DNA from 3 places in the Mesorhizobium salmacidum genome. Region 2 is predicted to be linked to each of the others. Evidence: predicted binding sites of a transcription regulator. Region 2 holds the regulator's gene; each other region holds the start of a gene.
The links. Region 2 encodes LexA, which represses DNA repair genes until DNA is damaged. Its sites were predicted from a motif close to TGTTCNNNNTGTGTTCNG; they were not measured.
Positions count from the first base shown of each region.

Region 1: O7A60_RS13870 (single-stranded DNA-binding protein) is a predicted target of LexA. The motif match lies at 6,345-6,362, and genes of this name have one in related genera.
Region 3: recA (recombinase RecA) is a predicted target of LexA. The motif match lies at 4,032-4,049, and genes of this name have one in related genera.

Region 1 is NZ_JAPYKS010000009.1:36,857-44,629, forward strand. It holds gene O7A60_RS13835 (GNAT family N-acetyltransferase) at 1-399, opposite strand, end outside; gene O7A60_RS13840 (DUF302 domain-containing protein) at 396-806, opposite strand; gene uvrA (excinuclease ABC subunit UvrA) at 806-3,727, opposite strand; gene O7A60_RS13850 (hypothetical protein) at 4,427-4,723, opposite strand; gene O7A60_RS13855 (ATP-dependent Clp protease proteolytic subunit) at 4,811-5,416, opposite strand; gene O7A60_RS13860 (SRPBCC family protein) at 5,440-5,925, opposite strand; gene O7A60_RS13865 (ArsR/SmtB family transcription factor) at 5,922-6,236, opposite strand; gene O7A60_RS13870 (single-stranded DNA-binding protein) at 6,463-6,987, shown strand; gene O7A60_RS13875 (OsmC family protein) at 7,118-7,543, shown strand; gene O7A60_RS13880 (MarC family protein) at 7,561-7,773, opposite strand, start outside.
Region 2 is NZ_JAPYKS010000009.1:143,071-150,843, forward strand. It holds gene O7A60_RS14420 (ComEC/Rec2 family competence protein) at 1-1,606, shown strand, start outside; gene lexA (transcriptional repressor LexA) at 1,600-2,343, opposite strand; gene O7A60_RS14430 (GntR family transcriptional regulator) at 2,751-3,524, opposite strand; gene O7A60_RS14435 (ABC transporter substrate-binding protein) at 3,678-4,664, shown strand; gene O7A60_RS14440 (ABC transporter ATP-binding protein) at 4,723-5,502, shown strand; gene O7A60_RS14445 (ABC transporter permease) at 5,508-6,431, shown strand; gene kynU (kynureninase) at 6,466-7,713, shown strand; gene kynA (tryptophan 2,3-dioxygenase) at 7,733-7,773, opposite strand, start outside.
Region 3 is NZ_JAPYKS010000010.1:129,353-137,125, reverse strand. It holds gene O7A60_RS15695 (cysteine desulfurase) at 1-55, shown strand, start outside; gene O7A60_RS15690 (SUF system Fe-S cluster assembly protein) at 61-456, shown strand; gene sufA (Fe-S cluster assembly scaffold SufA) at 558-938, shown strand; gene O7A60_RS15680 (GFA family protein) at 973-1,470, opposite strand; gene O7A60_RS15675 (TfoX/Sxy family protein) at 1,561-1,884, shown strand; gene O7A60_RS15670 (pseudouridine-5'-phosphate glycosidase) at 1,886-2,803, opposite strand; gene O7A60_RS15665 (carbohydrate kinase family protein) at 2,861-3,805, opposite strand; gene recA (recombinase RecA) at 4,107-5,207, shown strand; gene alaS (alanine--tRNA ligase) at 5,479-7,773, shown strand, end outside.

The sequences.
Region 1 (7,773 bases), 110 kb from region 2:
ATTGGGCCGGCGACCCGTTTCACGGTAGCCATAGGCGGCGTAGAGCGCGATGTTCCGTTCCATCTTGGCGTTGGTGTAGAGCCGTACCTCCAGCAAACCCCACAGACGCGCCTGTTCATCCGCGTGATTGAGCAGTGCTATGCCGAGTTTTTTGCCCTGAAAAGCAGGGGAGACGGCGACGCTGAAGATCATGGCGTGGTCTTCGTGTCGTTCAAGGACAATAAGCCCGGCGGGATCATTGCCGCTCTCAAGTAGCCAGACCTCGCCGCGCTGGATACGCGGCGCATAATCCTCGGTAACGGGGATCGGTGGCGCGTCGAGTATGGCGTTGTAGGAAGCATAGGCCGCTTGCGTCAGCGCCACGATCGCGGCGAGATCTTCTGGGCCAGCGAGCCTCATGATTGATCCATTCCGGCAGCGGCCGTTATCACCTTTTCCATGCCAGCGGCAATTGCGGCGACGGCATCGCGGCTGGCGTCACGGAGATCGTGGCGTTCGGCGATCCAATGGGCGTCATTGTAGGAAAGCCAGACCTTGCCGTGCTCGTCCTCCCAGGCCAGCGCCTTCACCGGCAGGTCGATGCCGGCAAGCTGTTGGTCCTGCATCAGCGGTGTGCCGCCCTTCGGGTTGCCGAAAATCAGAAGCTCCGTCGGCCGCAGCGCGGTGCCGACATCGCGCGCGCCGGCCTGGTGATCGATGCGCGCGAACACAAGCAGTTCCGCGCGCTTGACCACCTCAGCCAGGCGGTCGATGGTTTCGGTCACGCCAAAGCGGCTCTGGACCGTGATGAGACCATCCTCTGTCATCACTCCGCCGCTTCGCGCTTGCCTCCAGGGCGCCGCTCCAGAAGCTCCTTGAGGAACTGGCCGGTGTAGCTGCGCTTCTCGCGCACGATGGCTTCCGGAGTGCCGGAGGCGACCAGTTCGCCGCCGCCATCACCGCCTTCGGGCCCGAGGTCGAGCACCCAGTCGGCGGTTTTTATCACTTCGAGATTGTGCTCAATGACGACCACGGTGTTACCCTGGTCGACCAGTTCGTGCAGCACTTCCAACAATTTGGCGACGTCGTGGAAGTGCAGGCCGGTGGTCGGCTCATCGAGGATGTAGAGCGTCTTGCCGGTTGCCTTGCGCGACAGTTCCTTGGCCAGCTTGATGCGCTGCGCCTCGCCGCCGGACAGCGTCGTCGCCTGCTGGCCGATGTGGATGTAGCCCAGCCCGACCTGCTTCAGCGTCTCCAGCTTGTCGCGCACGCCAGGCACGGCGGCGAAGAAGTCGACGCCTTCCTCGACCGTCATGTCGAGCACGTCGGCGATCGACTTGCCCTTGAACAGGACGTCGAGCGTCTCTCTGTTGTAGCGCTTGCCGTGGCAGACGTCGCAGGTGACGTAGACGTCGGGCAAAAAATGCATCTCGATCTTGATGACGCCGTCGCCCTGGCAGGCCTCGCAGCGGCCGCCCTTGACGTTGAAGGAGAAACGGCCCGGCTGATAGCCGCGCGCCTTCGCTTCGGGAAGACCCGCGAACCAGTCACGGATCGGCGTGAAGGCGCCGGTGTAGGTGGCGGGGTTCGAACGCGGGGTCCGCCCAATCGGCGACTGGTCTATGTCGATGACCTTGTCGAGGAATTCCAGCCCCTCGATGCGGTCATGCTCGGCCGGATGCTCGCGCGAGCCCATGATGCGGCGCGAGGCCGCCTTGAACAGTGTCTCGATCAGGAAGGTCGACTTGCCGCCGCCGGACACGCCGGTGACGGCGGTGAACGTGCCGAGCGGGATTTCGGCGGTGACGTTCTTCAGATTGTTGCCGCGCGCGCCGACGATCTTCAGCCGCCGGTTCTTCTTGGCTTCGCGGCGCATGCCAGGCGTTGCCACTTCAAGTGCGCCCGACAGATATTTGCCGGTGATCGAATTGGGGTTGGCCATCACCTGCTGCGGCGTGCCTTGGGCGATGATCTCGCCGCCATGGATGCCGGCGGCGGGGCCCATATCGACGACATAGTCGGCATGCAGGATGGCGTCCTCGTCATGCTCGACGACGATCACCGTGTTGCCGATGTCGCGCAGATGCTTGAGCGTGTCGAGCAGGCGCGTGTTGTCGCGCTGGTGCAGGCCGATCGACGGCTCGTCCAGCACATAGAGCACGCCGGTCAGCCCAGAGCCGATCTGCGAGGCCAGCCGGATGCGTTGGCTTTCGCCGCCCGACAGCGTGCCGGAATTGCGCGACAAAGTGAGATAATCGAGCCCGACATCGTTGAGGAAACGCAGGCGTTCGCGGATTTCCTTCAAGACGCGGACAGCGATCTCGTTCTGCTTGTCGTTGAGCTGCGCCGGCAGGTCGGTGAACCATTTGTCGGCGTTGCGGATCGACTGTTCCGTCACCTCGCCAATATGCTTGCCGGCAATCTTCACCGCCAACGCTTCCGGCTTCAGCCGGTAGCCCTTGCAGACCGGGCAGGGCGTCGCCGACATGAAGCGCTCGATTTCTTCGCGCATCCAGGCGGACTCGGTCTCTTTCCAACGCCGTTCGAGATTGGGGATGACGCCTTCAAAAGTCTTGGTCGTCTTGTAGGAACGCAGGCCGTCATCATACTGGAAGGTGATCTCTCGCTCGCCGGTGCCGCGCAGGATCGCCTCCTGCGCTTGCGCGGAAAGATCCTTGAACTTGTCGCCGAGCTTGAAGTCGTACGCCTTGCCCAACGCCTCGAGCGTCTGCGAGTAATAGGGCGAGGTCGATTTCGCCCATGGGCTGACGGCGCCGTCGCGCAGCGACACGTTCTCGTCGGGCACCACGAGGTTGGGGTCGATGGCGCGCTGGCTGCCGAGACCGTCACAGGTCGGGCAGGCGCCGAACGGGTTGTTGAAGGAGAACAGCCTGGGCTCGATTTCCGGAATGGTGAAGCCGGACACCGGGCAAGCGAACTTTTCCGAGAACAGGATGCGCTCATGCGTCTCGTTCTTCGACTTGTTGACCGAATCCTCGCCGGTCTGGCTGGCGTCGAGCGGCTTGTCGGCGAACTCGGCCACCGCCAGCCCTTCGGCCAGCTTCAGCGCCGTCTCGATGGAGTCGGCGAGACGCGTGGCAAGGTCGCCGCGCACGACGATGCGGTCGACGACAACGTCGATGTCGTGCTTGTATTTCTTGTCCAGCGCCGGCACATCGGCGATTTCGTAGAAGACGCCGTCGACCTTGACGCGCTGGAACCCTTTCTTCTGCAGCTCCAGCAGTTCCTTGCGGTACTCGCCCTTGCGGCCGCGCACGATGGGCGCCAGCAGGAACAGGCGCGTGCCTTCCTCGACCGCCAGTACCCGGTCGACCATCTGGCTGACCGTCTGGCTCTCGATCGGCAGGCCGGTGGCCGGCGAATAGGGCACGCCGACACGGGCAAAGAGAAGCCGCATATAGTCGTAGATTTCGGTGACGGTGCCGACCGTCGAACGCGGGTTCTTCGACGTGGTCTTCTGCTCGATGGAAATGGCCGGCGACAGGCCGTCGATCTGGTCGACGTCGGGCTTCTGCATCATTTCGAGGAATTGCCGTGCATAGGCCGAGAGGCTCTCGACATAGCGGCGCTGGCCTTCGGCATAGATGGTGTCGAAGGCCAGCGACGATTTGCCGGAGCCCGACAGGCCGGTCATGACGATCAGGCTGTCACGCGGCAGGTCGAGATCGACGTTCTTCAGATTGTGTTCGCGCGCCCCGCGAATGGATAGGAATTTATGGTCGGCCATCGCCGGTCGCCGCCTCAGATCTGGAATTCGTGGGATTGGCGGGTTTTCCCAGCCATCCCCTATGTAGGTCTTTTTGCCGCCACGTCGAGAGACGCCACAACTCCCGACAGAAGTCGTTTAACCGTCTTTCGCGCGAAGGGGCAAGCGGAAAGAACAAAGGCCGAACACGCTCCTGACAAAGCTGTGCGGAAACTGACCTGAACGTAAGCTCCCGGTGATCACATTTTTCCGTAACCGGCTATTGATGGTTGACGCGGCCAACTCACGGGAGCAGTCTTCGGAAGTCAGCGAAGCCGGCCGTCTTTCGATGGCCTCGCCGCCCCAAGGCGGCCTGCGAGACGCCGCAGGCATCTGCGATTTGCGCTTCGCCACGACGATGTCGCAACGGACACAGGAGCGGAGCATGACGCCACCGGATAGTCCCCCAGGGCTTCAGTCGTCACTGGAGCCGCGGCAGGCATAAGTGCCAGAGGCGGGCGTTTGCGCCACCCGACAAACCGTGACCTGCCGTATCCGTCAAAATCAGAGACTATTGGTCGGATCGTCGGCTGAATGCCGCGAAGCATCCGAAATCAACGCCGGCAGTACGCTCCCGGCAAGCATGGATTAAAAATCCAAAAAAAGCCCCGTCCGTTTGCCCAAGGCACGGCGGGGCTTATTTTGGGCCTGGGCTTGAGTTCGCAGGCCTCCGACCTCGGCCTACCTGGGCGGCTTGATCCCGCCAACTCCGACATCGACCGTGATGCTGCCGGAAATCCTGACATCCGTATTGCCGATCTTGAACTGCCCATTGCCGCTGCTGGGGAACGCGTCGTCGGGTTCGGGCACCGGGGCCGGCTTGGCGATGCGATAGTCGCCGGCCACGCCGGGCAGGGCGCTTCTTTGCGCTGACGATGAAGCGTCGTCGGCAAGTGCCGAACTGGACGCAAGACCGACGATTGCGAGCACCATGGCGCCGGTGACACGGTGCGATGTTCTGGATCGATGAGTGTCCATCCCCTTTTATAGGGACCTGCCGCCACCGGAACCAGACCGATATCGTCAAATCTTCGACACCTAGCAGGATTTGATCTGGGCTCTGCCTCACGCCGCCTTTTTGCGGGTGTCGAAAACATGGTCGACAATGCCCCATGCCTGGGCCTCGCGGGCCGTCATGAAATGGTCGCGGTCGAGCGTGCGTTCGACCTCTTCATAGCTGCGGCCGCAATGCTGGGCGTAGAGTTCGGTCATATTGCGTTTGGTCTGGCCGATGCGTTCGGCGTGCCGCTGGATGTCGGAAGCCTGGCCCTGGAAGCCGCCCAGCGGCTGATGCAGCAGGATGGTGGCGTTTGGCAGCGCGATGCGGCGCCCGGCCGTGCCTGCCATCAGCAGGAACGATCCCATCGATGCGGCAAAGCCCATGCACACGGTCGAGACCGGGCAGCTGATATATTGCATCGTGTCGTAGATGGCGAAGCCGCTGGTCACCATGCCACCAGGCGAGTTGATGTAGAGCGAGATCTCCTTCTCGGGATTGTCCGATTCCAGCGACAAAAGCTGCGCGCAGACCAGCGCCGAGACGTCGTCGTTGATCTCGCCGTTGATGAAGACGATGCGCTCGCGCAGCAGTCGCGAAAAAATGTCGAAGGCACGTTCGCCGCGGCTCGATTGCTCGATCACCATCGGCACAAGGCTGGCAACACCACTCATTTCAGTTCTCCGATTTTCCGTGTTCAGGCCGCGCGTGGCAGCAGAAGGCGTGGTGTGTTCGCGGCGATAGGCGTTCCGGCCCCGAGCAGCGAAAGCCGGCAGCCGGCCCCCGCCATCGCAACAGCGGGCATTGCCTTGCGAGCAAAGCCGTCATGGACGATGCGCAGATGCGTGCCGCCGGAAACGGTACGGGCGAGCGTGAAGGTGACGGTGCTGTCGAGCGGGTGCGCCGCATCGTCGGACTGCTCCCGCCAGGAATAGCGCAGCAGGCGCTCGGGCTCGGCGTCGAGGATCTCGCATTCGATCGGCGCGTCAGGCCCGGCGAAGGCGAAGCGGCTGCCGGGCCGCGGCCTGATGTCGTTCGGCATCATCCAGGCGGCGAGCAATTCCGGCACGGTCAGCGCCCGCCAAACCTTTTCCGGCGGCTCGGCAAGGTCGTATTCGAATTCGAGCGCATCTGGAGCGATTTCGAGGTGATTTGCGTCTTTCATTGATCCGCCGTTTTTCATTGGTCCATGTCCTTCAAAACGGCCTTCAGTTTTTCGATGCGTTCCGGCCAGAACGTCCGATAGCGTTCAATCCAGGAGAGCAGCGGGGCAAGCCCCTGCGGATCGGCGCGATAGTAAGCGTTGCGGCCGGCCCGCCGCTCCACCACCAGGCCAGCGCCGCGCAACACCGCCAGATGCTGGGAGACGGCCGGCTGCGATACCGTGAGGCCGCTGCGCAGTTCCGACACGCTCATCTCGCTGGTGGCGAGACGCTCGAAGACGGCGCGGCGCGTCGGGTCGGCCAGGGCGCGGAAAATCTCTGCTTCGATCATGACGAAAGCATAAGTCGATACTTATCGATTTGGCAAGCGGTGTTTTGAGACCCATATGCTTCGTTCGGGCATTGCTGCCATTCCTTGACAATCAGCGGCGGTGCATATAGGAACGAAAAGGGAACAAAAACCTTGTGGGAAAAGCCAGCCTTGGCAGGCGACCGACGTCGGTAGCCTGTAAGGTGCTGCGACAAAAATTTGTTTCGGATGAGCGCGGAGAAATATCATGGCGGGTAGCGTCAATAAGGTCATTCTGGTCGGCAATCTCGGCGCGGACCCTGAAATCCGCCGCCTGAATTCGGGCGAGCCGGTCGTCAACATCCGCATCGCCACCTCGGAAAGCTGGCGCGACAAGAATTCCGGCGAGCGCAAGGAAAAGACCGAGTGGCACAATGTCGTGATCTTCAATGAGGGCATTGCCAAGGTGGCCGAGCAATATCTGAAGAAGGGCATGAAGGTTTATGTCGAGGGCCAGTTGCAGACGCGCAAATGGCAGGACCAGACCGGTGCCGACAAATACACGACCGAAGTCGTGCTGCAGAAATTCCGTGGCGAACTGCAGATGCTCGACGCGCGCGGCCAGGGTGAGGGCGGCCAGGTCGGCGGCTACAGCGGTGGCGGCAGCAGCCGTGGCTCGGATTTCGGCCAGTCGAGCCCGAACGAAGGTTTTAGCCGTGGCGGCGGTGGCGGCTCCAAAGGGGGCGGTGGCGGTGGCTCGTCGCGCGAGCTGGACGACGAGATCCCGTTCTGATCGAAGCCGTACCAAACGGCGAATGCTTGTTGCTTGAGATGCCCCGAGGGTCCTGCACGGACTTTCGGGGTTTTGCATTGTTGATTTTGAGCCGACAGTCGGCACGATCAACGACTGAAAGGACGGAGCGATGAAAGCACGGGTCAAATGGGTCGAGGAACGCACCTTTGTCGGCGAATCCGGCAGCGGCCACAAGGTCGTGCTGGGCACGGCGTCCAGCCCGGAAGGCAAGACGCCGGGACCGAGCCCGATGGAGCTGGTGCTGATCGGCACCGGCGGCTGCTCGGCCTATGATGTCGTCCATATCCTCGAAAAAGGCCGCGAGGCGGTCGAGGACTGCGTGGTCGAACTCGACGCCGACCGGGCCGAGACCGACCCGAAGGTGTTCACTCGCGTCCATATGCATTTCATCGTCAAGGGCCGGGCACTGTCGCGCGACAAGGTCAAGCGCGCGATCGATCTTTCCATCGACAAATATTGCTCGGCTTCCGCCATGATGGCCAAGACGGCCGCGCTTACGCATGATTTCGAGATCGTCGATACGGCGGCGAAGTAGGATGAGCGTTATACCGCTCAGCCGGCCATCAGCGCCTTGATGCCATCGGCCACGAACTGTACCGCCAGGGCCGCCAGGATGACGCCGAGCAGGCGGGTCAGGATCGAGCGGCCGGTCTGGCCGAGGATGCGGTCGATGCGTTCCGACAGCACGAACACCAGATAGGTTATGACGAGGCAGACGAAAATGATGCCGACCAGGGCCGCCTGCGCGGCAAAGCCCTGAAACGA
Region 2 (7,773 bases):
ACGCGTGTTTTCAGGCATCGAAAATGCCCGCGAAGCCATCGCCGACCACATCAGGGGCAGCATTGGCGGCGCCGAAGGCGAGATCGCGGCGGCGCTGATCGTCGGCGTGCGGGCCGGCATTCCCGATGAAGTCAACGAAGCGATGCGGCGCACCGGCATCTATCACATCATCTCGATTTCGGGTCTGCATATGGCCCTGGTGGCCGGCACCATCATGGGTCTGCTGCGCGGCGCCTTCGCGCTGTTTCCAGGCTTTTCCGCGCGCCGGCCGGTGAAGAAATACGCCGCCGCCGCCGCACTGTTTTCGATCGCCGCCTATCTCGTCATTTCGGGCGTCGTCGTCGCGGCCGAACGCAGCTTCATCATGCTGGCGGTGATGCTGATCGCCGTCTTGTTCGATCGCGCGGCGCTGACCATGCGCAATCTGGCGATCTCGGCGATCGCCGTTATCCTGGTTTCGCCGCACGAGGTCGTCGGCCCGAGTTTCCAGATGTCGTTCGCGGCAACCGCAGCCTTGGTTGGCGCCTATGCCGGCTGGGCCGACCACCATGCGGGAAAGACGAGGCCTCCGCCGCCAAAGCGATCCCTACCCGGATTTCTGACGCGAAAATTCCTCTTGGCGACAGGTGGATTGGCGATGACGTCCATCATCGCCGGCAGCGCGACGGCACTGTTTGCCATCTGGCATTTCCAGCGGGTGTCGCCGCTCAGCCTGTTCGCCAATCTGGCCGTCATGCCAATCGTGTCGATCGTGATGTTCCTGGCCGTCGCCAGCGCGTTGCTGATGCCGTTCGGGTTGGATTGGCCGGCTCTCTACCTCATGGGCAAGGGCCTGACAGCGATGATCGCCATATCGGCGTGGATATCGGAGCGCTCTCCGGTCGATGGAGTCGGACTGATTTCGCAGCAATCCGTGCTGCTGGTCACCGTCGCGCTGGTCATCGCGACGATGGCGACGACGTGGCTCCGGCTCACGGCGGTGCCATTCGCGCTTGCAGGTCTGTTGACTGTGTCGCACACGCGCACGCCCGATGTGCTGATCTCGGAAGATGCGCGGCTGGTGGCTCTGTCGATCGGCAATGGCGAACTGGCCGTCAACCGGGAACGTCCGAACGAATTCGCAGCCGACAATTGGAAACGCGCTCTGATCTCCGAAACAATCGTGAAACCGGAAATGTTCGAGAAGACGGACGGGCAATTCGATATTTCCGCTCCCACCGACCTGCCGCAGGGATCGCCGTTTTATTGCCGCGAAGGCCTGTGCCTTGCCAGGCACCCTTCCGGCGCGATCATCGCCTATGTCGAGGATCGCAAGAACACCTGGAAGGCCTGCGCTTTCGCCGACCTGATCGTCGTCAATGACGCGACCGCCTATGACGCCTGCCATAATCCGCTGGTTCTGGTCGTCACCAAACGCCAGCTCGCCCGCAAGGGGAGTGCCGCCGTTTTCTTCGATCCCCAATCGGCCACGACCCCGGCTGAGATCGAATTCGCCGTCGATGGACCGTACCGGCCCTGGCACGAGCAGCGAAAATTCTCACGCGAGGCGAGGGGGCTGGCCCCCTATAAAAAGGCCGACAAGCCCGATGGCAAGCCAGTTCAGTAGCGCCTGATCAGCCCGACGAGCTTGCCCTGCACCTTGACCCGATCCGGTCCGAAGATGCGTGTTTCGTAGGCTGGATTGGCGGCTTCGAGCGCGATCGAGGCGCCCTTGCGGCGGAACCGCTTCAGCGTTGCTTCCTCCTCGTCGACCAGCGCCACGATGATTTCGCCCGGACTTGCTGTATCGGCATTGCGGATGATGACCGTGTCGCCGTCGAAGATACCGGCCTCGATCATCGAGTCGCCCTTGACTTCCAGCGCATAGTGCTCGCCGCCCATGATCATGTCCGGCGGCACCGAAATCGAATGCGTCTGATGCTGGATGGCATCGATCGGCACACCGGCGGCGATACGACCCATGACCGGGATGGACACGGCTGAAACAGCATCGTCGTCGTTGCCGACCGCGGGCAGGCGCGAAGGCGCCGTCGCCGGCCTGATCTGGCGGCCGGGACTGCCTTGGCCAAGGCTGCCCTGGATGACGCTTGGCGAGAATTTCTTTGCCGAATTGAGGCCCGGCGCGATCGAGTCCGGCAGCCGCAGCACTTCCAGCGCGCGCGCCCGATTGGGTAGCCGGCGAATAAAGCCGCGTTCCTCCAGCGCCGTGATCAGGCGATGGATCCCCGACTTGGAGGCAAGATCGAGTGCTTCCTTCATCTCGTCGAAGGAGGGCGGTATTCCGCTTTCCTTGAGCCGTTCGTGGATGAACATCAGCAGTTCATGTTGCTTGCGTGTCAGCATGGCGGCCCCCAAGGCATTGAACGAAAGGTCTGAACCAGAATCGAAAAACAAACCCAGAACAAACACTATCCGTTCCAGTTGTGTTCCGCAACCATTTAAAGTTTAATGAATTTGTTAACGCGTCTGAAGTTTTTTGCCGAGACAGCGGACTGCGGCCGACCCTTTCCGCGATCGGCAGGCATTGAAATCGTTTTGGTTAATGGCCTGTGGCCTATCCATTGATGGGCCTTGGCATCAGTCTTTCGGAGGGCTCTTCGCGGGCGGATTGTACAATTTATGGATCCATTATTCGCGGAACGAAACGAAACCAAAACGCCAACGATTGGTAGCTTTGGGGCGGCGATGGATCCGGGCGTTTGGCCCATTCCGGCCAGCGCATGCCAATAGGCGTCGCGGAAGCGCTGAAGTCACCCGGAACCCGCTTTCAAGCTGCCGGCGCGGGCGGCGTATTTGGTCGCGCCGCTGTCTTCGCTGTGGACATAGACGTGCAGGGTATAGCCGATATGCGCCGTCATCAGCGCCTTGGCCCGCTCGACGTCACGATCGAGTGCAGCTTCCATGATCGCTGTATGGTGTTCGATCGCAATCGCTTCGCACAATGCCTCCATCGCCTCTTCATAACCGTCCTTCAGGCCAGCCGCGGCCCGCAATGTCGGCGCCAGGCCGAGAAAACGATGATGCCGTCGCAGCTGATCGGCGATGGTCGAGCGGAATCGCATGAGCCAATTGGAAGTCGCCGCGCTCAGCAGCGCCGCATGGAAAGCTTCGTGGTTCTCGTCCCATTTATCGACGGCCGCATCCGAAGGATCGTCGACCGCGGTCTTGCAACGGGAGAGCCGGTAGTGGGCGGTGACAACGGCATCCTCCCACTCCTTGCCGCCTTTTTCCATCGATTCGAGGAACAGGGGTATCTCGACCACCATCCTGGCGCGTGCCAGGTCCTCCAGTTCGGCCCGCGATACCGGAGCGACGGTAAAACCACGATTGCTGATGGCGGTGACCAGGCGTTCGGCCTCTAGCCGCGACAAGGCTTCGCGCAACGGCGTCCAGCCAACACCATAGGTGCCGCGCAGCGCACTCAGCTTGAGCGGGGCCCCGGGCATGAGGCGCGTCGTCAGGATATCGCGCCGCAACAGCTGATAGGCTGCCTCCGTCTTTGTGGAGATCGTTTGATCCTGCATCGCGGTCCATCCATCGTCTGCCAAAGAAAAATTATATATGATGTGGGGGCATGGCAAGAATTATATATAATGTTTGACACGGGTTGGCGGACTGACCATGATCGCCGCAGTAGCCGCGCTGCAAGCGGCGTCGATCAAATCTGGGAGGAAATGATGTTGAAGTCGAAATCCGCTTGGCTGTCGGGGTTGTTGTTGGCCGGCGCATTGATGGTGAGCGCCGGCAGTGCCGCCGCCGATCAAATCCGCATCGGCATCGCCAATTTTGGCGAGCATCCGCAATTGAACGCCGCCATAGCCGGCTTCAAGAAGGCGCTGACGGACAACGGCTTCGTCGACGGCAAGGACGTCGTCTATACGGAGAGCCATACCAATTTCGATGCATCGCTGGTGCCGCAGATGATCGCAAAGCTGCAGGCCGAGCAGCCCAAGCTGATCTACACCATCACCACGCCGGTCTCGCAGATCGCCAAGAAAGCGCTCGCGGGCTCCGGCATTCCGATCGTCTTTGCCGCGGTCACCGATCCGGTGGCGGCCAAGCTCGTGCCGTCGTGGGACTCCGGTGATGAAGGCATGACTGGCGCCACCGATCTTCAGGATGTTGCCGCGGTGATGGCCTTCACCAAGAAGCTGTTACCAAACGCCAAGCGTTTTGGTGTGCCTTACAATCCCGGTGAAGCCAACGACGTTGCTCTGATCGAAAAGATCAAGGCGGCGGCACCGGCCGCCGGTTTCGAGGTCGTGGAAGTCGGCATCGACAACGTCAATGACATTCAGCAACGCATCGCCTCGCTCGCCGGGAAAGCCGATGTGATCTACGGACCGACCTCGAACCTGATCCAGCCGGCGATCGCCGCTGTCTCCGCCGCCGCGCGCCAGGCCGGTATCCCGGTCGTCAACGCCGATGACAGCGCGGTCCGCAACGGCACCGTGCCGGCGAGCTTCGCGGTCAATTATACGCAGGTCGGGACCAACGCCGGGAACATCGCGGCCGAAATCCTCAAGGGCAAGGATCCCAAGACGATCGCGCCGTCACGCCCGGCCTACAAGGACCACATGGCGTTGATCTCGCGCAAGGCGATGGCTGCGTTCGGCATCGAGATACCGGCTTCAATGGCCGATTGCGGCTGCATCGTCGACTGACATCGGCGCTGTGAGGGTGACGGCGCGGGCGCTGTCACCCCGAGGTCAGGGAGGAACGATGCTCGAGATCCGATCCGCGCGTAAAGTATTCTACAAGGGCCAGGCTGACGAGAAGATCGCGCTGGACGGTCTCAGCCTATCGCTGGCCACAGGCGAGTTCGGCATCGTCATCGGCTCCAACGGGGCCGGCAAGAGCAGCATGCTTAATGCCATTTCCGGCGCTCTGATCCTCGATTCCGGCCAGATTCTGATCAATGGCGCCGATGTGACTGGTATGCCGGTGCACAAGCGCGCCTCGAGACTGGCTCGCGTATTCCAGGATCCGATGCGCGGCACCGCCGCCAGCATGACGGTTGCTGAAAACATGCTGCTGGCTGATTTGCGCAGCAGCAAGCGCACCTTACGCCAGGGGCTGAACGCCACCCGCCTTGCGTCCTACAGGGAACGCCTGTCGATACTAGGTCTCGGCCTTGAAAACCGCCTCGACACACGCGTCGACCTGCTCTCGGGCGGGCAGCGGCAATCCTTGTCGCTGATCATGGCGGTCGGCGGATCGCCTGACTTGCTGCTGCTCGACGAACATACCGCGGCACTTGATCCGCGCACGGCCGAGATTGTCATGCAGGCGACGGTGCGCGCCGTCAGCGCGCTGAAGCTGACGACTTTGATGGTGACCCACAACATGCAGCACGCCGTCGACTATGGCAGCCGCGTGATCATGCTCGACGCGGGCCGCGTCCTTCTGGAAGTTAGCGGCGAGGAGAAGGTGAGGGTCACGGTTATCGATCTGATCGGCCATTTCTCCGTCAAAACCGACCGCATGTTGCTGGCGAGCTGATCACCATGGGTTTTGTTCAGGACATTCTCGCCAGCTTCGTCGCGATCATGCCGGTCACCATGGCGCAGAGCCTGATCCTGGCCTTTGTCGTGCTCGGGATCATGATCCCGTTTCGCATGCTGAATTTTCCCGATCTCACCAGCGAAGGCGCTTTTCCGCTGGGCGGCTGCGTCTGCGGCGTTCTCCTTGCCGCCGGCGCATCGCCGCTGATGGGCATCGCCGCCGCCCTCGTTGTCGGCTTCGCGGCGGGCTGCTGTACCGCGTTCATCCATCTGCGCTTCCGCATCCACACGCTTCTTGCCGGCATCCTGATGATGACGATGCTCTACAGCATCAACCTTCGCATCATGGGCAAGTCCAACCTCTCCGTGTTCGGCTCGCCGACGGTGTTCGACTGGGTGCCGTTCGCGCGGCCGGGTTTTCCCGCCAGCAAGATCGTCGTCGCTGGCCTTCTCGCGCTTATCGCCTTCATGCTGCTCTACATGTTCTTCAGGACCGAGAAGGGCACGGCCGTGCGCGCGGTGGGCGCCAATCCTGACATGGCCGAGGCGCAAGGCATCAATGTCTGGGCCGCGACCATAGGCGGTGTCGGGCTGGCGAGCGCGTTTTCGGCGTCAAGCGGCGCGCTGATGGTGCAGTCGCAGGGATTCGCCGACGTCAATATGGGGCTGGGCATCCTCATCAACGGCCTTGCCGCGCTGATGATCGGCGAGGCCGTCGTCGGCAAGCAGACGGTCTGGCGGCAGCTGCTGGCGCCTTTCGCCGGCGCGATCATCTACTACCAGCTGGTGTCGTTCTGCCTTGCCGCCGGCATGCCGCCGCCCGACCTGAAGCTTGCCACGGGCCTGTTCGTGCTGGCCATGCTGGCCTTGCCCAGTCTCAAGCGCAGCCGCGGGCCGGCGCCAGCACGCGAAGCTATCCGTGAATAACCAGGGCGTGAATAATCAGGGAATGTCACAAATGATGCGTGCAACTCTCGATCTCGCAGCCGTCGAAGCCATGGACGCGGCGGACCCGCTGCGCGCCATGCGCGACCGCTTCATCTTGCCGGAAGGTGTCATCTACCTCGACGGCAATTCGCTCGGGGCCGCGGCGCCCGCCGTCTTTGACGAATTGCAGAAGGCAGCGACGCAGGAGTGGGCGCAGGACCTGATCCGTGCCTGGAACACAGCCGGCTGGTTCGACATGCCGGTCGCGCTTGGCGACCAGCTGGGACGGCTGATCGGTGCGGCGGCGGGCCAGACGGTGGTCTGCGATACGACCTCGATCAACATCTACAAGGTGCTGCATGCCGCACTCGGCATGAGGCCGGACCGCTCGGTCATCGTCGCCGAGGGCGACAGCTTTCCGACCGATCTCTACATGGCCGAGGGCGTGGCCTCGACGCGACCCGGCACCGTGCTGCGGCTCGAGGGCGTCGACGCGCCGACTATTGAGGAACTGATCGACGAGCGTGTCGCGGTCATCCTGGTCAACCATGTCAATTACAAATCCGGCCAGCTGCGCGACATGGCGGCACTGACATGCAAGGCCCACCAGGTCGGTGCGCTCATCGTCTGGGATCTCTGCCATACGGCCGGCGCCTTGCCGGTCGAGCTCGACAGCGCCAATGCCGATTTCGCCATCGGCTGCACGTACAAATATCTCAATGGTGGTCCGGGCGCGCCAGCCTTCATCTACGCCGCCGAGCGTCATCACGACAAAGTCCGGCAGCCGCTCAGCGGTTGGTGGGGCCATGCGCGGCCCTTTGCCTTCGAACAGGGTTACGCGGTCGGCAGCGGCATCCGCCGGTTCCTGTGCGGCACGCAGCCTGTTTTGTCGATGCGGGCGCTGAAGGGGGCACTGGACCTTTGGGACGATGTCGACATGGCGGTGGTGCGCAAGAAGAGCATCGCGCTCACCGATCTGTTTATCCAGCTCGTCGAGACCAGATGCGGCGTCTACGGCCTGGAGCTGGAAAGCTCGCGCGACGGCAATGCGCGAGGAAGCCAGGTTTCATTCCTCCACCCCAATGGCTATCAGGTGATGCGGGCACTGATCGAGCGCGGCGTGATCGGCGATTTCCGTGCGCCGTCGACGATCCGCTTCGGCTTCACGCCGCTCTATGTCGGTTACACCGATGTATGGCAGGCGGTCGACGTACTGGAAGATATCCTGCGCACCGGCGCCTGGAAGGATGCGCGCTTCGCGGTCAAGACGGCGGTGACCTGAACAGTCGTCAAACAAGGGTTCAGAGCCGGGTACGGACGTTCCAGAGTTCGGGAAACAGGA
Region 3 (7,773 bases), on a different contig from region 2:
CGAAGTCGACGCTTTGGCCGAGGCGCTTGAAAAAGCGCGCAAGTTTTTCGGGTGACGACCATGGAAGATGTGAGCACCACCACCACCGATGCTACGCCGGAAACCGCCGGCAACAGCGTCGTTTCCGCTTCGGCCATCCCGGCTGATGAACTGGCGCGGCTGACCGATGACATCGTCTCGGCGCTGAAGACGGTCTACGACCCGGAAATTCCGGCCGATATTTACGAGCTCGGCCTCGTCTACAAGATCGACGTCGAGGACGACCGCTCGGTCAAGATCGACATGACGCTGACCGCGCCCGGCTGTCCGGTGGCCGGCGAAATGCCTGGCTGGGTCGAGAATGCCGTCGGCGCTGTCGAAGGCGTGTCCGGGGTCGAGGTCAACATGACTTTCGACCCGCCCTGGACGCCCGACCGCATGTCGGAAGAGGCGCAGGTCGCGGTGGGCTGGTACTAGCACCGAGCCCAGTACACTTGCGCCAGTGGTAAAACTTCACCATTTTAGGTGAGGAATCATTCGGCAGGCCTTGAACCTGCATGGAATGGAGAAGGAAAAACATGGGACGCTTTGCCGTCATCACGATGACCGAAAAGGCCGCCGACCGGGTGCGCGAGATCGTCGCCACGCGCGATAACGCGCATGGCATTCGCCTCGGCATCAAGAAGGGCGGCTGCGCCGGCATGGAATACACGGTCGATCTGGTGACCGAGCCGAACGCCAAGGACGACCACATCGAACGCGACGGCGCCCATGTCTACGTCGCGCCCGAGGCCGCCCTTTTCCTGTTCGGCACAGAGATGGATTTCGAGCAGACGACGCTGCGCACCGGCTTCACCTTCCGCAACCCGAACCAGAGCTCGGCCTGCGGCTGCGGCGAATCGGTCGAATTGAAGCCGGCCGATCTGAAAGCCTTGGCCGAGGCGCGCGCTTCGGCCTGAGCATTTCCTTCGCCCGTAAACGGGGTGAAGAAAGCTAATCCACCCACATGCCTGTCCGCTTGTGCCAGTCGGCGATCGATTCCTCGGGATAGACGTCGAACACCTTGTCCTTAGGCCCAACATCGGGTTCGACCCAGTTCGCCTTGTATTTCAGCATCAGATGCACTTTTTCGGGCGGCTTCGGCAGGTCGCTGTCGATCGCCGAGGCGAAGGGATGCACCAGTTCTGGCCACGTCGGGTCGTAGAGCCACAGCGCTGACCCGCATTTGCGGCAAAAATTGCGCTCGCCGGTCGAGACCTCGCAGTTGGGATGCTCGTCGTCCTCGATCTCGGCGCGATAGACGCCAAGGTTTCTCTTGCCCCTGATGTTCAGCGTTCCGTAGTCGGCGCCGAGATTGATGGCGAAACCGCCGCCGCCCTGCTGCTTGCGGCAGATCGAGCAGTAGCACAGCATGAACGGCACGGGCGTGTGGCTTTCCACTTCGAAACGCACGGCGTTGCAGCGACAGGACCCCTTGAGCAGCACAGGCATGGCAAAATCTCCGACACGATAGTCTCAACCTGTCAGCATGATTTTGGTTGCGGCGATGACAAGGCCAAATGCCGGTGACATGATCGCCGCATGGACAATGAACGCATCGCCGAACTGTTCGAGGGCCTCGGTCCGGTCAGCATCCGAAAACTGTTCGGCGGCAAGGGCATCTATTTCGACGGCGTCATCGTCGCCATTGTCCTGCGTGGCGAATTGCTGCTGAAAGCCGACGAGCAAAGCGCACCGGATTTCGAAGCCGCGGGCTGCCGGCAGTGGACCTACACCGGCACGCGCCACGGCAAGCTGGTGGCAATGCCCTACTGGAGCATTCCCGACAGCGCTTTTGACGATCCGGACGAAATGACGGTCTGGGCACGCCGCGCCTATGAGGCAGGGCGGCGCGCCGGCAAGTGACCTACAAGGCCTTGGCGATCTCAGCCGCCAGCCTTGCATTGTTCTCGACCAGCGCGATGTTGGTCTTCAGGCTGCGGCCGCCGGTGAGTTCGAGGATTTTTCCCAGCAGGAACGGTGTCACCGCTTTGCCGGTGACGTTGAGGTCTTCGGCCGCTTTCTGCGCGGCTTCGATGTAGCCCGCCATTTCTTCAGCGGGGATTTCGTGGTTTTCCGGCACCGGATTGGCAATCAGCAAGCCGCCGCCCAAACCCAGAGCCAGGCGCGTCTGATAGAAATGCGCGATGTCATCCGGCTTGTGCAGCGTCAATGGCGCCCGGAACGGCGACTGCCGCGACCAGAAGGCCGGCATCGTCTCGCAGCCATGGCCGATAACGGGCACGCCGCGCGTCTCCAGCACTTCCAGCGTCTTTTCGATGTCGAGGATCGCCTTGGCGCCGGCCGAGACGACGATGACCGGCGTGCGCGCCAGTTCATCGAGGTCGGCCGAGATGTCGAAACTCTTTTCCGCGCCCTTGTGCACGCCGCCGATGCCGCCGGTGGCGAATACCTTTATCCCGACCATGTCAGCCGCGATCATGGTCGCCGCGACCGTGGTGCCCCCGGTGCGGCCTTGCGCGACGGCGAAGCCGAAATCGGCGCGCGACAGCTTCATGGCGCCACCCGTCATCGCCAGCGATTCGCGCTCGCCGTCGGAGAGGCCGATCTTGATGCGGCCGCCAATCACGGCGATCGTCGCCGGCACCGCGCCGCCGTCAGCGATGATCTTTTCGACATTGGCCGCCATGGCGCCATTGTCGGGATAGGGCATGCCATGGGTGATGATGGTGCTTTCGAGCGCCACCACCGGACGCCCGGCGGCCAGGGCTTGCGCCACCGGTGCGTGGATATCGACGAAAGGGCGGGCGGTTTCTGGCGTCATCTCTGATCTCCAATCCGGAGTGCGGCGCATCCACTGCGCTCTATGAATTTGCCGGTCTCATGCCACTTCCCTGGCATCCGGCACAAGGGCCAGCGCCGCCGCGAAGCTCGCCGCGGTGAATTCGGGCACCGCGTTGGCGCTTTCGATGGCCAGGATTGCCGCCGCGACGCCTTCGCGCAGGGCCTGGCGCAACGGCAGGCCGCGCAGCAGCGCCGCGACCGTCGCGCCCGCCAGCGCGTCGCCGGCGCCGGTGACATCGGCGACTTTTCTGGGGGCAGGTGGCACGATCGAGAAGGCGCCCGTACCGTCGAAACCCAGCACAGGGCCGCTGCCTGCCGTGACCACGCCGCTACCAAGGCCGCTGCTCCGCAACCCGTCGATCATTTCCCGCTCGCCGGCACTTGCGTTGACGCCGGCCAGCACAGCGGCCTCCCGTCGGTTCATGAAGAGTTGGGCCAGCCCGCCGAGCACCGGTATCAGCCGCGTCACCTTGGCCGGGGAAATCGCGATGGCGAAAACCGGTTTACCGGCGGCGAGCGACAGCAACCCCTCCAGTGCGGCCGACGGCAGGTTGGCGTCGCACAGGATGGCATCCGCGGCGGCCACTTCCTGGCGTATCTTGGAACGCCTGATCTGCTTGGGAAAAGCCAGGTCGTACAATGCCATGTCGGCAAAGCCGACGATCAATTCGCCCTCGCGATCGATCAGCGCTGTGTAGCTCGGCGTGGCACGATCGAGGAACACCGCCGAAAGATCGGCGATGCCTGCCTCGGCGATGGCCCGTGAAACCGTATCGGCTGACGCATCGCCACCGCGCACCGAAAGCAGCGATGCGCAGAGGCCGCGCCGCACCATGCTGCGCAACGCATTGAAGACGCCACCGCCGACATCCTCGCGCATCGTGCCGGGATTGGAGGCGGCCGGCACATAGGGGCCGGACACCTGGCCACGCCGGTCGATATGGGCACCGCCCACGGCCAGTATCTTCAAGGAATCCACCATGGCGGCGATATGACCTTTGTTGTCGGGACCGCACAAGCGCTAGAGTGCGCGACAGAGCTTCGCATGCAGGATGGCGATTCGGCCGGGCGATACGATCGAGCCGTCTGGCCCAATGCGCGGCCTGTTCCTGCCCGGGCGGAGCCTGTTCTGCCCGGGTTTGCGAGACAAAAAAAGAACAAATCAGGATATCGCTTGTTTTTCAATTGGTTGTCACCCCTTGCCAAATGAGAACAAAAAAGGTACAAAATGACAAGGATTACGGATTGTCCGGCCTTCATTGACGACCAAGGGGTGATGTATCATGGCTCAGAATTCTTTGCGGCTGGTAGAGGATAAGGCAGTGGACAAATCAAAGGCTCTGGATGCGGCGCTGTCGCAAATCGAGCGGGCTTTCGGCAAGGGCTCGATCATGCGGCTCGGCGCCAACGAGCAGGTCGTCGAGATCGAAACGGTGCCGACCGGGTCGCTCGGCCTCGACATCGCGCTCGGCGTCGGCGGTCTGCCGCGCGGCCGTATCATCGAGATCTACGGGCCGGAAAGCTCGGGCAAGACGACGCTGGCCCTGCATACCGTGGCCGAAGCCCAGAAGAAGGGCGGCATCTGCGCCTTCGTCGATGCCGAGCACGCGCTCGATCCGGTCTACGCCCGCAAGCTCGGCGTCGATCTTGAAAACCTGCTGATCTCGCAGCCCGACACCGGCGAGCAGGCGCTGGAAATTTGCGATACGCTGGTGCGTTCCGGCGCCATCGACGTGCTGGTGGTCGATTCGGTGGCGGCGCTGACGCCGCGCGCCGAAATCGAGGGCGAGATGGGCGATTCGCTGCCCGGCCTGCAAGCCCGCCTGATGAGCCAGGCGCTGCGCAAGCTGACCGCCTCGATCTCACGCTCCAACACCATGGTCATCTTCATCAACCAGATCCGCATGAAGATCGGCGTCATGTTCGGTTCGCCCGAGACGACGACCGGCGGCAACGCGCTGAAATTCTACGCCTCGGTACGTCTCGACATCCGCCGCATCGGCTCGGTCAAGGATCGCGACGAGGTGGTCGGCAACCAGACCCGCGTCAAGGTGGTCAAGAACAAGCTGGCGCCGCCCTTCAAGGTGGTCGAGTTCGACATCATGTATGGCGAGGGCGTCTCCAAGACTGGCGAACTGGTCGATCTCGGCGTCAAGGCCGGTGTGGTCGAGAAGTCGGGCGCCTGGTTCTCCTATAATTCGCAGCGTCTCGGCCAGGGCCGCGAAAACGCCAAACTGTTCCTGCGCGACAATCCCGACACCGCGCACGAGATCGAACTGGCGCTCAGGCAGAATGCCGGGTTGATCGCCGAAAAATTCCTCGAAAACGGTGGCTCAGAGGGCAATGGCGACGATGGTTTTGAGGACGAAGCCGGCGCGATGTAGGGCAGCGCCAGAGTTTGGCCATAAATCCAGCCTATTATCCGATGCTTAAGTAACAGAGTTCTGTAGTACCGCGTTCCAAACCGCCGGCCTTCGCGCCGGCGGTTTTCGTTTGCGTGCCTGCGCAAGTGCCGGTGCAAAGCGCGAATTGGCCCAATTCCGTGTTTCTGGACAGGGTCAAGAGCTACGGCTAAAAGGCCAACTCCATCTTCTAGAAAACACAGAGCCATCTCCCGCCGGTCCGGCCGGCGGCTCTCTTGAAAAGGCAGTATCCATGAGTGGCGTGAACGAGATCCGGTCGACATTTCTCGACTATTTCCGCAAGGAGGGCCACGAGGTCGTGGCCTCGAGCCCGCTCGTGCCGCGCAACGATCCGACGTTGATGTTCACCAATGCCGGCATGGTGCAGTTCAAGAACGTCTTCACCGGTTTGGAGAAGCGCCCCTATTCGCGTGCCACCACGGCCCAGAAAAGCGTTCGCGCCGGCGGCAAGCACAACGATCTCGACAATGTCGGCTATACCGCGCGCCACCTGACTTTTTTCGAGATGCTCGGCAATTTCTCCTTCGGCGATTATTTCAAGGAGCGCGCCATCGAGCTTGCCTGGAACCTCATCACCAAGGAATTCGGGCTGAAGAAGGACAAGCTGCTGGTCACCGTCTACCACACCGACGATGAGGCGGCCGGTTTCTGGAAGAAGATCGCCGGTTTCTCCGACGATCGCATCATCCGCATCCCGACCTCGGACAATTTCTGGGCGATGGGCGATACCGGACCCTGCGGCCCGTGCTCGGAAATCTTCATCGACCGTGGTGAGCACATCTGGGGCGGCCCTCCCGGCAGTCCGGAGGAGGATGGCGACCGGTTCCTTGAATTCTGGAACCTGGTGTTCATGCAGTATGAGCAGGTGACGAAGGAGGAGCGCGTCGACCTGCCGCGCCCGTCGATCGATACCGGCATGGGCCTGGAGCGCATGGCATCCATCCTGCAGGGGGTGGAGAGCATCTTCGAGACCGACCTGTTCCGTCATTTGATCGATGCTGCGTCCTCCGCGCTTGGGCGCGTGCCCGATGCGGAAACGGTTGCCTCCTACCGCGTCATTGCCGATCACCTGCGCTCGTCCTCCTTCCTGGTCGCCGACGGCGTGCTGCCGTCGAACGAAGGCCGCGGCTATGTACTGCGTCGCATCATGCGCCGCGCCATGCGCCATGCGCAGCTGCTCGGCGCCCGCGATCCGTTGATGTGGAAGCTGGTGCCGGCGCTGGTGCGCGAGATGGGCCAGGCCTATCCGGAACTGGTGCGCGGCGAAACGATGATTACCGAGACCTTGAAACTGGAGGAGACACGGTTCCGCAAGACGCTGGTGCGCGGCCTCGGGCTGCTCTCCGAGGCGACGGAGAAGCTCGGCGCCGGCGATATGCTGGATGGCGAGACGGCATTCAAGCTCTACGACACCTATGGCTTCCCGCTCGACTTGACGCAGGACGCGCTGCGCCAGCGCAGCATTTCGGTCGATCTTGCCGGCTTCACCAATGCGATGGAGCAGCAGAAGGCGGAGGCGCGCAAGCACTGGGCCGGGTCCGGCGAGGCCGCCACCGAGACGGTTTGGTTCTCCGTGCGCGAAAAAACCGGCGCCACCGAATTCCTCGGCTACGAAACCGAGCAGGCTGAGGGCCTCATCCAGGCGCTGGTCAAGGACGGCAAGACCGTTGACAGCGCCGCCAAGGGCGATGCGATCGCCGTGGTCGTCAACCAGACGCCGTTCTATGGCGAATCCGGCGGCCAGATGGGCGACACCGGCGTAATCTCGGGTGAGGGGTTCTCGATCGAGATTTCCGATACGCAGAAGAAGGCCGATGGTCTGTTTGTGCATCTCGGCAAGGTGATCGCAGGCACAGTCAAGACGGGTGCCGCGGTCGAACTGAAGGTTGATCATGCCCGGCGTTCCAGGCTGCGCGCCAACCATTCCGCGACGCATCTGATCCATGAGGCGCTGCGCGAGGTGCTGGGCACCCATGTCGCTCAAAAAGGCTCGCTGGTCGCGCCCGAGCGCCTGCGTTTCGATATCTCGCACAACAAGCCGATCTCTCCGCAGGAGCTCGAGGAGGTCGAGCGCATGGCCAACGAGATCGTCGTCCAAAACAGCCCGGTGACCACGCGCCTGATGTCGGTCGACGACGCCATTGCTGAGGGCGCGATGGCGCTGTTCGGCGAGAAGTATGGTGACGAGGTGCGCGTCGTCTCGATGGGCACGGGCGTTCATGGCGCCAAGGCCAACCGGCCTTATTCGGTCGAGCTTTGCGGCGGCACGCATGTCAGGGCGACCGGCGATATCGGCTTGGTACGCATCGTTTCGGACGGCGCGGTCGCCGCAGGCGTGCGCCGCATCGAGGCGCTGACAGGCGAAGCCGCGCGAAAACATCTCGACGAGCAGGACAGGCGGCTGAAGGCGGCCGCCGCCACGCTGAAGATCTCGCCGGCGGATGTGCCAGCGCGCGTCGAAGCGCTGCTCGAAGAGCGCAAGAAGCTCGAGAAGGACCTGGCCGAAGCGCGCAAGAAGCTGGCGCTG